DNA from 4 places in the Photobacterium makurazakiensis genome. Region 3 is predicted to be linked to each of the others. Evidence: predicted binding sites of a transcription regulator. Region 3 holds the regulator's gene; each other region holds the start of a gene.
What was found. The regulator PurR, encoded in region 3, represses purine synthesis genes. The targets are predictions, from matches to a motif close to TNANGNAAACGTTTNCNTNA.

Region 1 (2,210 bases), on a different contig from region 3:
GCCGCCGTTTTCATTAGCTCATGACCGGCAGCCTCACCTGTAATTTCCATTTCAGTATTAGCAGTAATACGACGGTTTAGGCGACCTTCTTGATTGATCACCCACTTACCGTTTTTCTTATGAAGCTCAACCACAGAAATACCATGTGCTGCTTGAGACTTGAGTACATCATCAGCCGTTAAGTTTTTCCCTTGGTGAGCAAAAAGGTAAACGTGATTGGTATACTCATTATTCACTGATAATACGGCGCGATCATCGCTGATTTGAAAGAACGTCATACCATCGTTGTTGTCGCCAAACTGCTGGAGTTGTGCGTTGCTGTCTGCACCTTGAGTAAAGCGTGGTGCATTTTTGAACATTGGGTCACCCCAAGAGATAAGAACATCCGCTTGATAGCCTTTAGGGACGACAATATCATCTGCAGTAGAAGCCGGAACCGCGTCAAAACCCAGCAGATGATTATTCGTTTGTTTAGTACTGGCGATAGCTTGTGCAATTGGTGCAGAAGCAAAGAAAGCCACAGTACTTGTTGCCGTGCTTGCTTTTAGAAACTGACGGCGATTAACACCTTTACGAATAATATCATTGAACTCTGGCTCTTCTTTACGCGGGTGTAGAAGGCTATCTAGGCGATCAAGACGACTCATTATTACTTCCTTTTTCTTATTAATTCCAACGGATAGTCGTTGGTGCTTGAAGCTGTTTTGTGCCGTTAATCGTAAAGCGGTATTGTTTCACTTTTGTTAATAATTGATGACGGAATTTTGATTTTATTAGCAAGAAAATGAAAACGGTTGCGCAACCGTTTGCCTTGATTTGTTTCAAAATGTTTCAATAATGACCGATCACACTTTTCAGTATTGTATTTCTTCCATATCACTATAAAATCCGCGCCAAAGACGGATTCTATTGTATATTTTTGGTGATATGGACCAAAAGTTTCTACTTCGAGGCCTATTCTCGAAACTACAATTGAACATGCTAGCGATATTGTAGTAGCTAGCGGCTGATCCAACCCTTGAATATCAATTTGATACCTGTCTTATACCCAAGTGACAACTACTTTTAACATCTTAGGATCTTTGTTGTGAATCTGGATAAGATATTCAAGCTTACGGAACGTAAATCAACGGTTTCAACTGAAATTTACGCTGGTTTTATTACTTTTTTGGCCATGAGCTACATTCTTGCCGTTAACCCAGCTATTTTGGGTGATATTCCGGGGATGGACCGCGGAGCACTTTTCACAGCGACAGCGTTGGCTTCAGCATTAGCAACCTTAGTCATGGGCGTATGGGGTAATTATCCGGTCATGTTAGCGCCGGGCATGAGTATGAACGGCTTTTTTAAAGGCATTCTACTCAGTGGCTCTATTGCTCTGGTTTGGCATGAAGCATTATTGGGTATATTCCTATCTGGTATTATTTACCTAATTCTTAGCATGACCTCGATTCGTAAGACTTTGATCGAATCTATTCCAGAAGATCTTAAGCTAGCCATTTCGGTGTCACTGGGCTTATTCATCGCATTCTTAGGGTTGAAAAACGCAGGTATCATTGTTTCAAACCCTATTATCTTAGTAAGCCTAGGTGATGTAACGAATCCTCAAGTTGCGATTGCGTATATTTCAACCTTCATTGCTTTAGCGTGCATGATTCGCAATATTAAACTTGCGACCTTCATTGCTTTTGTCTCTGCCATTGTATTAACCATGCTTGCTGATTTCTTTATGGGCACCAGCAATGCACCAATTCCTGATTCTTTATTCTCGTTGCCACCAAGTATTGCACCGACATTTGGGCATATTTTTAACTTTTCAGGCTTTACACCTGAAAAGCTATTTGATCTATTTTTCATTGTACTTATCTTCTTAATTGTCGACTTCTTTGATGGTTTGAGCACCATTGTTGGGGTAGGGCGCGATGCTGGTATTATTGATAAAGACGGTAAGGTTCCAAATGCGAAGTCGGCACTGGTTGCAGATGCAGGTGGTACGGTTGTAGGTGCGGTATTAGGCACAACTTCTGTAACAGCATTCTCAGAGTCTGGCATTGCGTCATCGCAAGGTTCTAAAACAGGCTTGAGTGCGGTTGTAGTTGCAGGATTGTTTTTTGTCTCATTATTCCTTTATCCGGTGTTCTCCATCTTCTCTGCTGCAATGGTTGCGCCAGCAATGGTTGTTGTGGGTGTTTACATGATTGGCCGTATTG
Region 2 (2,210 bases), on a different contig from region 3:
GCGCGTAAGAAAGCACGGGTATCAACGTAATCAAACGTGTCGACATGGCCTAAATATTTCTCTTCAAGCTTAGCGAGTTCACCGCTTTGCTGGATATCACCAAAAAATTCAATGAGTAAGCCATATAAGCTGTCATCGCTGGTTTGATTGATAAACCAAGCAATGGGTTCATCTTCGGTGAGTTCAAGGGCTGTCGTAACATCGGGATTAATTCGTTGGTTGAGTGCGACTTCAACAGAATCAGCCATCGTATAGTCTAATTCGCCCGCTGCAACTTGACGTAGTAATTCATCATTATCGGTTTCTTCAACAGCATTCCATTCTAATGTTGGGTATTGCTGTTTAAGTGCTTGCAGTGTGAGTTCGTAACTTGAGCCTTTGACAATGGTAAAGCTGCCTTTATTCTGCGCAAGATCACTCAGGCTTCTAGGGCGCCACTGGCCTTTTTTATAAACGACTTTTTGACTGGCATAATAATAAGCCGGTGCAGCTCGAAAGTTTGCTAAGCGCTCATCGGTCATGGTTAAGCCAGCGGCAAGCAGATCGACCTCATTACGCTCAAGGGCAGGAAAAAGCCGAGATAAGGTGAACATTGGCTTCATTTCAAGCTTTACGCCGAGCTTCTCGGCAAAAAGGCGAGCAATTTCGTAGTCAAGGCCGGTTGGACCTTCACTGCCAATATAATAAGAGAGTTGATTATTGAGTGTTCCGACACGAAGCACACCATCTTCTCGAATACGCTCAAGATCGGTGCGAGGTTCTTCTTGCCAGAGACAGCCACTCAATAACAGCAGGCTAAAGAGTACAGCGGTAAAACGCTGTAGCTGAATAATCGGTCGGTTAATGCTCAACAAACTATGCTCACGTAATAGTAGGATGTTCTTTATACCAAAGCTCAGCGGATCCGCAAAGTTATCGGCAAATTATCAGTTTTTTTCGAACAATTGAAAAAAAAACACGCAAACGGTTGCGTCAGGTGTTACGTCACAAATTTTTTTCCCTTATACTACGCCACATCATGAGCACATCGCCTTTGAATATTTTGTAAAGCGAGGTGAAATTGACGTAATTATCCCAGAATAATGCTGGGGGTTAGGCCAATATCACCTTCATTCAACTGCTAATCGAGAGACGTTCGCACATGGAAATTTTGCGTGGTTCACCCGCACTGTCTGAGTTTCGCGTTAATAAGCTACTAGAGCGTTGCCGCGAATTAGATCTGCCTGTGTCAGGCATTTATGCTGAGTTTATGCACTTTGCTGATGTATCTGCACCGCTGAATGCTGACGAGCAAAGTAAGCTTGCAAGCCTGCTTACCTACGGTCCAACGATTGCAGAGCACGAGCCGACTGGCTTGCTGTTACTGGTTACGCCTCGTCCGGGAACTATCTCGCCATGGTCTTCTAAATCAACTGATATCGCCCGCAACTGTGGTTTAAGCAATGTTAAACGCTTAGAGCGCGGCACAGCGTATTACGTAGAAACTACGGCAACACTAACGAATGAACACATTGAAGTGCTGAAAGGCCTGATCCACGACCGTATGATGGAAGTGGTTTTCGGTGAGTTTGAAGCAGCACAAGCCTTATTCGTTCAAGCTGAACCTGCACCTGTGAAATCGGTTGATATTCTTGCTGGTGGCCGCAAAGCCCTAGAAGAAGCAAACGTAACACTGGGTTTGGCGTTAGCAGAAGACGAAATTGACTACTTAGTGGAAAACTTCACTAAACTTGGTCGCAATCCGAATGACATCGAACTGATGATGTTTGCTCAAGCTAACTCAGAGCACTGTCGTCATAAAATCTTTAATGCTGACTGGACGATCGACGGTGTTGATCAAGAAAAGTCACTGTTCAAGATGATCAAAAACACCTACGAGAAGAATAACGAGCACGTTCTGTCGGCATACAAAGATAATGCCGCAGTAATGGAAGGCTCTGAAGTGGGTCGTTTCTTCCCGAACCCAGAATCTCGTCAATATAACTACCATCAAGAAGCTGCACATATCTTGATGAAAGTAGAAACGCATAACCACCCAACGGCAATTTCACCATGGCCGGGCGCATCAACAGGTTCAGGCGGTGAAATCCGTGATGAAGGCGCAACGGGTATTGGTGGTAAGCCAAAAGCGGGTCTGGTTGGCTTTACGGTTTCTAACCTGCGTGTTCCTGGTTTTGAACAGCCTTGGGAAACGGATTTTGGTAAGCCAG
Region 3 (2,210 bases):
ACAAACCAAAAATAGCTCTTTTTTCATTCTACTTCATTTGCCTTAAAGCCTTCTTAATCAAACTAAAAAGGCTTTATAAACTTACCGTTTCATCTTTAGCAGAACAATTCACCAGATTTATAACTGGTTATAAATAAACCAATTCGTTCTTATCCATAAATAATCCTGATTTATTAAGACAAGAAACATTGCACTCTTTGCTACACTGAGTAAAATGAGAGCGCAAGCGATTACACTATGCAACAATTGAAACCCTGTAATCGCGATAGAATATGAATACTATAAGAAACGAAGCCGCCCATTCGTGTCGCGGCCTTTTGTCGTTTCTGTTATCTGTACTCAACAGAACAGTGAACTGTTTTAGCAGTGCACTACTCTATTGAGTAAAGCTTAAAATTACCTAGGTCATTTGACCCTTATTATTAGAAGAATAAATATGGCAACGATTAAAGATGTTGCACGTATGGCTGGTGTCTCTACAACCACCGTCTCTCACGTGATTAACAAAACGCGATTTGTCGCAGAAGCAACGCAGAAAAAAGTACTGTCTGCAGTTGACGAGCTAAACTACGCTCCGAGTGCTGTGGCGCGTAGCTTAAAATGCAACACAACCCGTACTATTGGCATGTTGGTTACAAAATCGACCAACCCTTTCTTTGCTGAAGTCGTACACGGTGTTGAAGAGTACTGTTACGGTGCTGGTTACACGCTTATCTTATGCAACACAGAAGGTAACCTTGAGAAGCAACGTGATTATTTACGCATGCTGGCTGAAAAACGCGTTGATGGTTTGTTGGTCATGTGCTCAGACTTGGATGAAAACCTACTCGGTCTATTAGAGCGCCAAAAAGACTTGCCTATGGTTGTCATGGATTGGGGACCAGAAAGCCCTCATACAGATAAAATTCAAGATAATGCTGCGTTAGGCGGCTATGTTGCGACTAAGTTCTTCATTGAGCATGGGCATAAAGCTATCGGTTGCTTAACAGGTCACAGTGATAAAACAGCTTGTCGTGAACGCTTAAAAGGCTTTAAAAAAGCCATGTCAGAAGCCGAGCTGGAAGTCGAATCAGATTGGATTTTAGAAGGCGATTTTGAATGTGAATCTGCAGTTGAAGCCGCTAACAAGATCATTGCAATGGACAAACGTCCAACGGCGATCTTTTGCTTCAATGACATCATGGCGATGGGCATGATCAGTACATTTTCACAAGCTGGTATTCGTGTACCTGAAGATATTTCAATTATCGGCTACGATAATATTGATTTAGCACCGTACTTTTCTCCACCGCTAACCACTATTCACCAGCCTAAGCGCCGTCTTGGTAAAACAGCTATCGAAATTCTGTTGGAGCGAGTGAAAGATAAAGAGCATGAGCACCGTATATTTGAAATGATACCAGAGCTTGTGATTAGAAAGTCAGTGATAAACCGAAACACCAATTCGTAACAAGCCAATAATCACTCGAGATAGAAACGGAGGCTTTTCCTCCGTTTTTTTAGTCTTATCCCTATGCCTTATTAGAATAAACACTCAACTTTGGGTGTTTTTTATAATTAAATAAATACAAGATAAAATAATTTATGGGAGCAAGGTCACGCTATTAAAAGTGGGAGCAGGTTCAAATTTTGCTTCTGCGATATTCTTAAACAGTCACGAACAAGGCAAACCTTTCGAAAGATTGGGACGCAAAGCTTCCGGCCTAAGAGTCCATAGTTTTCAATAACTAGTTCGACTTAAGGTAGCGGGGTTGCCGATGGATATAGCAATAGTGATCAGGCGTCATATTTTACATGATTCTGACATTACTCTTTTGTTAATTTTGCTAATCTGAAATCCTCGCTCTGTTGTTAGGTGACCCTAGATTTTTTTCACCGAGAAGAAGCATGGACAAACCAGTACTTAAAAATTCATTACGACTGTTTAGTTGTTTCAACAACGTAAAATCACGCTCGATGTTTGGCGGATTTGGCATATTCGCAGGTGAAACAATGTTTGCACTCGTTGTTAACGACAAACTTCATCTTCGTGCCAATGCTGAAAACGAACAAGATTTTAAACAGGCAGGCTTAAAGCCATATATTTATAAGAAACGTGGATTTCCTGTTGTTACCAAGCATTTTGCAATTCCAGATGAATGGTGGGAAGACACAACTAAAATACTTAGCCAAGCTAAGCGCTCTCTTGAAGCGGCAAAAGAAGACAAAGA
Region 4 (2,210 bases), on a different contig from region 3:
TGCAAGTAAAGTAGCGCCTTCTCCACCTTTACCAAATGCTTCACTGATTGCGACGTCAACATGCACATTGAATGTGGTGTTTTCAATCATCGCTTTTAGTTGGTTAAGCTCCGCATCGGTATCTTGTGGGAATCGGTTAATTGCCACAACCACAGGTACGCCGTATTTAGCTGCATTGTTAATGTGCCATTGAAGGTTATCAAAACCAGCAATCAATGCTTTTTCATCGGGTGAAAAGATGGCATCTGGTAGCCCTTGGCCTGGACGAAGGTCATACAAACCAGAGTTCGCTTTTAACCCACGTAATGTGGCAACTACCACCGCACAATCTGCACCACGGCCAGCTTGTTGAGCTTTGATGTTACAGGCTTTTTCAAAGCCCATGTCTGAGCCGAAGCCACCTTCGGTAATGGTGAACTCACTCAGCTTAAGCGCGATACGGTCTGCAATGATTGAAGAGTTACCATGTGCGATATTGGCAAATGGACCGGCGTGGATCAGTGTTGGTACACCTTCCAGTGTTTGCATTAAGGTTGGCTCAATGGCTTCACACATGGTTACGGCCATCGCCCCAGCAACTTGTAGGTCTTCTGCTGTTATTGGCTGACCATCAAGGTTATACGCGAGAACAACACGGCCAATACGCTGACGCATATCAGCCAAATCTTTTGATAGCGCTAGAATAGCCATTAGCTCTGAAGCTGCAGAGATATCAAAGCCATCATTACGGGCGATGCCATTAATTGTTTTGCCAGCTTCGTTATTGCCCACGGTGATCATACGCAGTGCGCGATCGTTATGGTCCATTACGCGCTTCCACACGATACGATTAATATTAATACGTAAGGCTGGCATACCCGTTTTTTCAGCAAAAGTGTCGTAACCGTGACGCTCTTCATGGTAAAGGCGTGCATCAATGGCCGCTGCTGCCAAGTTGTGCGCAGCCGTTACGGCATGAATGTCGCCCGTCAGGTGCAGGTTTAGCTTTTCCATTGGCGCTACTTGGCTAAAACCACCACCTGCTGCACCGCCTTTGACACCAAAAACCGGTCCCATAGAAGGCTGGCGAATACACGCCATGGTTTTTTTATTACGTTTGGCTAGGCCTTGAGCAAGACCGATAGTTGTGACGGTTTTACCTTCACCAAGCGGAGTCGGTGTTATTGCTGTTACGACAACAAGTTTCCCTTCTTTATGATCTGAAAGGCGTTTAAGCACTGAAGGTTTAACTTTTGCTTTCAGGGTGCCTTGTGGCGTCAGATCTTCTGAGAGAAGACCTGCCTGTTGGGCGATGGTATCAATTGGGGTGAGTGTGGTCTCACGGCAAATTTCAATATCACTTTTCATGGGCGCCATAACCTCGCTTAGGTAACTACAGATATATTGCGCAGAAGGGTTTTACAGGTTGCGCAAACGTTTGCGTTGGGTTTATACCATAATTTTATCATGGGTAAAGGGGTAAATGCCGATATATATATCACTTGTTTTAGTATTCTTTACAGGAATGTTACTAGTAGAATGTGGTGTAACTTAAGCTCGTTGATTTATAAGGAAACTTTTCGTGTTGCTGCAATGTAGCCAGAAATGAGGGCATGAGAAAATGGAAATGTGTTTGATGTTTTTTTGACCGTTAATGTGGCGGTTCGCTCGACTGAATATCTGGTTTCAGTCGAGCAATAGGGAAGCTTATCCAAGGTGTCCTAAAACATTAATATTACGATCTTCGGGTATTTCATTGTAAGACAGCACAACAAGGCCTTTCGCAAATGTACGGGCATAGCGTGCGAGCAATGGCCGTAATTGAGGCGTAACGAGCAAAATGGGTTTGAAACCATTTTGCTTTAACTGCTCTTTGACTGCCGGCATGTTTTGCTGAAGTTGAGCGAGCAACGTCGGTTCTACGGGGAAACTATCTAAGGTCGTTTGCCCACTTTGCTGCGCTTTGGTTAATGACGTTAAAAGCATTTTTTCAAGGCTATCGTTCAAGGTATAGATATTAAAATCTTTTCCTGAACCCAGTAAATTGTTAGTCAAAACCCGTTTAATACCACAGCGAACATCGGAGGCAATTAAAATAGGATCTTTTGTCACTTCACTGCTTTCGACCATTATTGAACTGATCGTTGCGATATCTTTAATGGGCACCTGATCGACTAACAGTTGACGATATACACGCATTTGTTGCTGATGGTTTAGCTGGCTGGTTAAGG

Region 1: a site for PurR is predicted at 795-814, ahead of L4D09_RS23010 (NCS2 family permease). Genes of this name have one in related genera too.
Region 2: a site for PurR is predicted at 956-975, ahead of purL (phosphoribosylformylglycinamidine synthase). Genes of this name have one in related genera too.
Region 4: a site for PurR is predicted at 1,406-1,425, ahead of L4D09_RS20820 (formate--tetrahydrofolate ligase). Genes of this name have one in related genera too.

The regions. Positions count from the first base shown of each region.
Region 1 is NZ_JAKJSJ010000061.1:15,406-17,615, reverse strand. It holds gene L4D09_RS23015 (PhoX family protein) at 1-647, opposite strand, end outside; purine riboswitch at 890-989, shown strand; gene L4D09_RS23010 (NCS2 family permease) at 1,088-2,210, shown strand, end outside.
Region 2 is NZ_JAKJSJ010000010.1:90,637-92,846, forward strand. It holds gene mltF (membrane-bound lytic murein transglycosylase MltF) at 1-851, opposite strand, end outside; gene purL (phosphoribosylformylglycinamidine synthase) at 1,142-2,210, shown strand, end outside.
Region 3 is NZ_JAKJSJ010000043.1:49,923-52,132, reverse strand. It holds gene purR (HTH-type transcriptional repressor PurR) at 437-1,450, shown strand; cyclic di-GMP riboswitch class I at 1,655-1,759, shown strand; gene L4D09_RS18810 (TfoX/Sxy family DNA transformation protein) at 1,888-2,210, shown strand, end outside.
Region 4 is NZ_JAKJSJ010000051.1:22,878-25,087, forward strand. It holds gene L4D09_RS20820 (formate--tetrahydrofolate ligase) at 1-1,347, opposite strand, end outside; gene flhA (flagellar biosynthesis protein FlhA) at 1,687-2,210, opposite strand, start outside.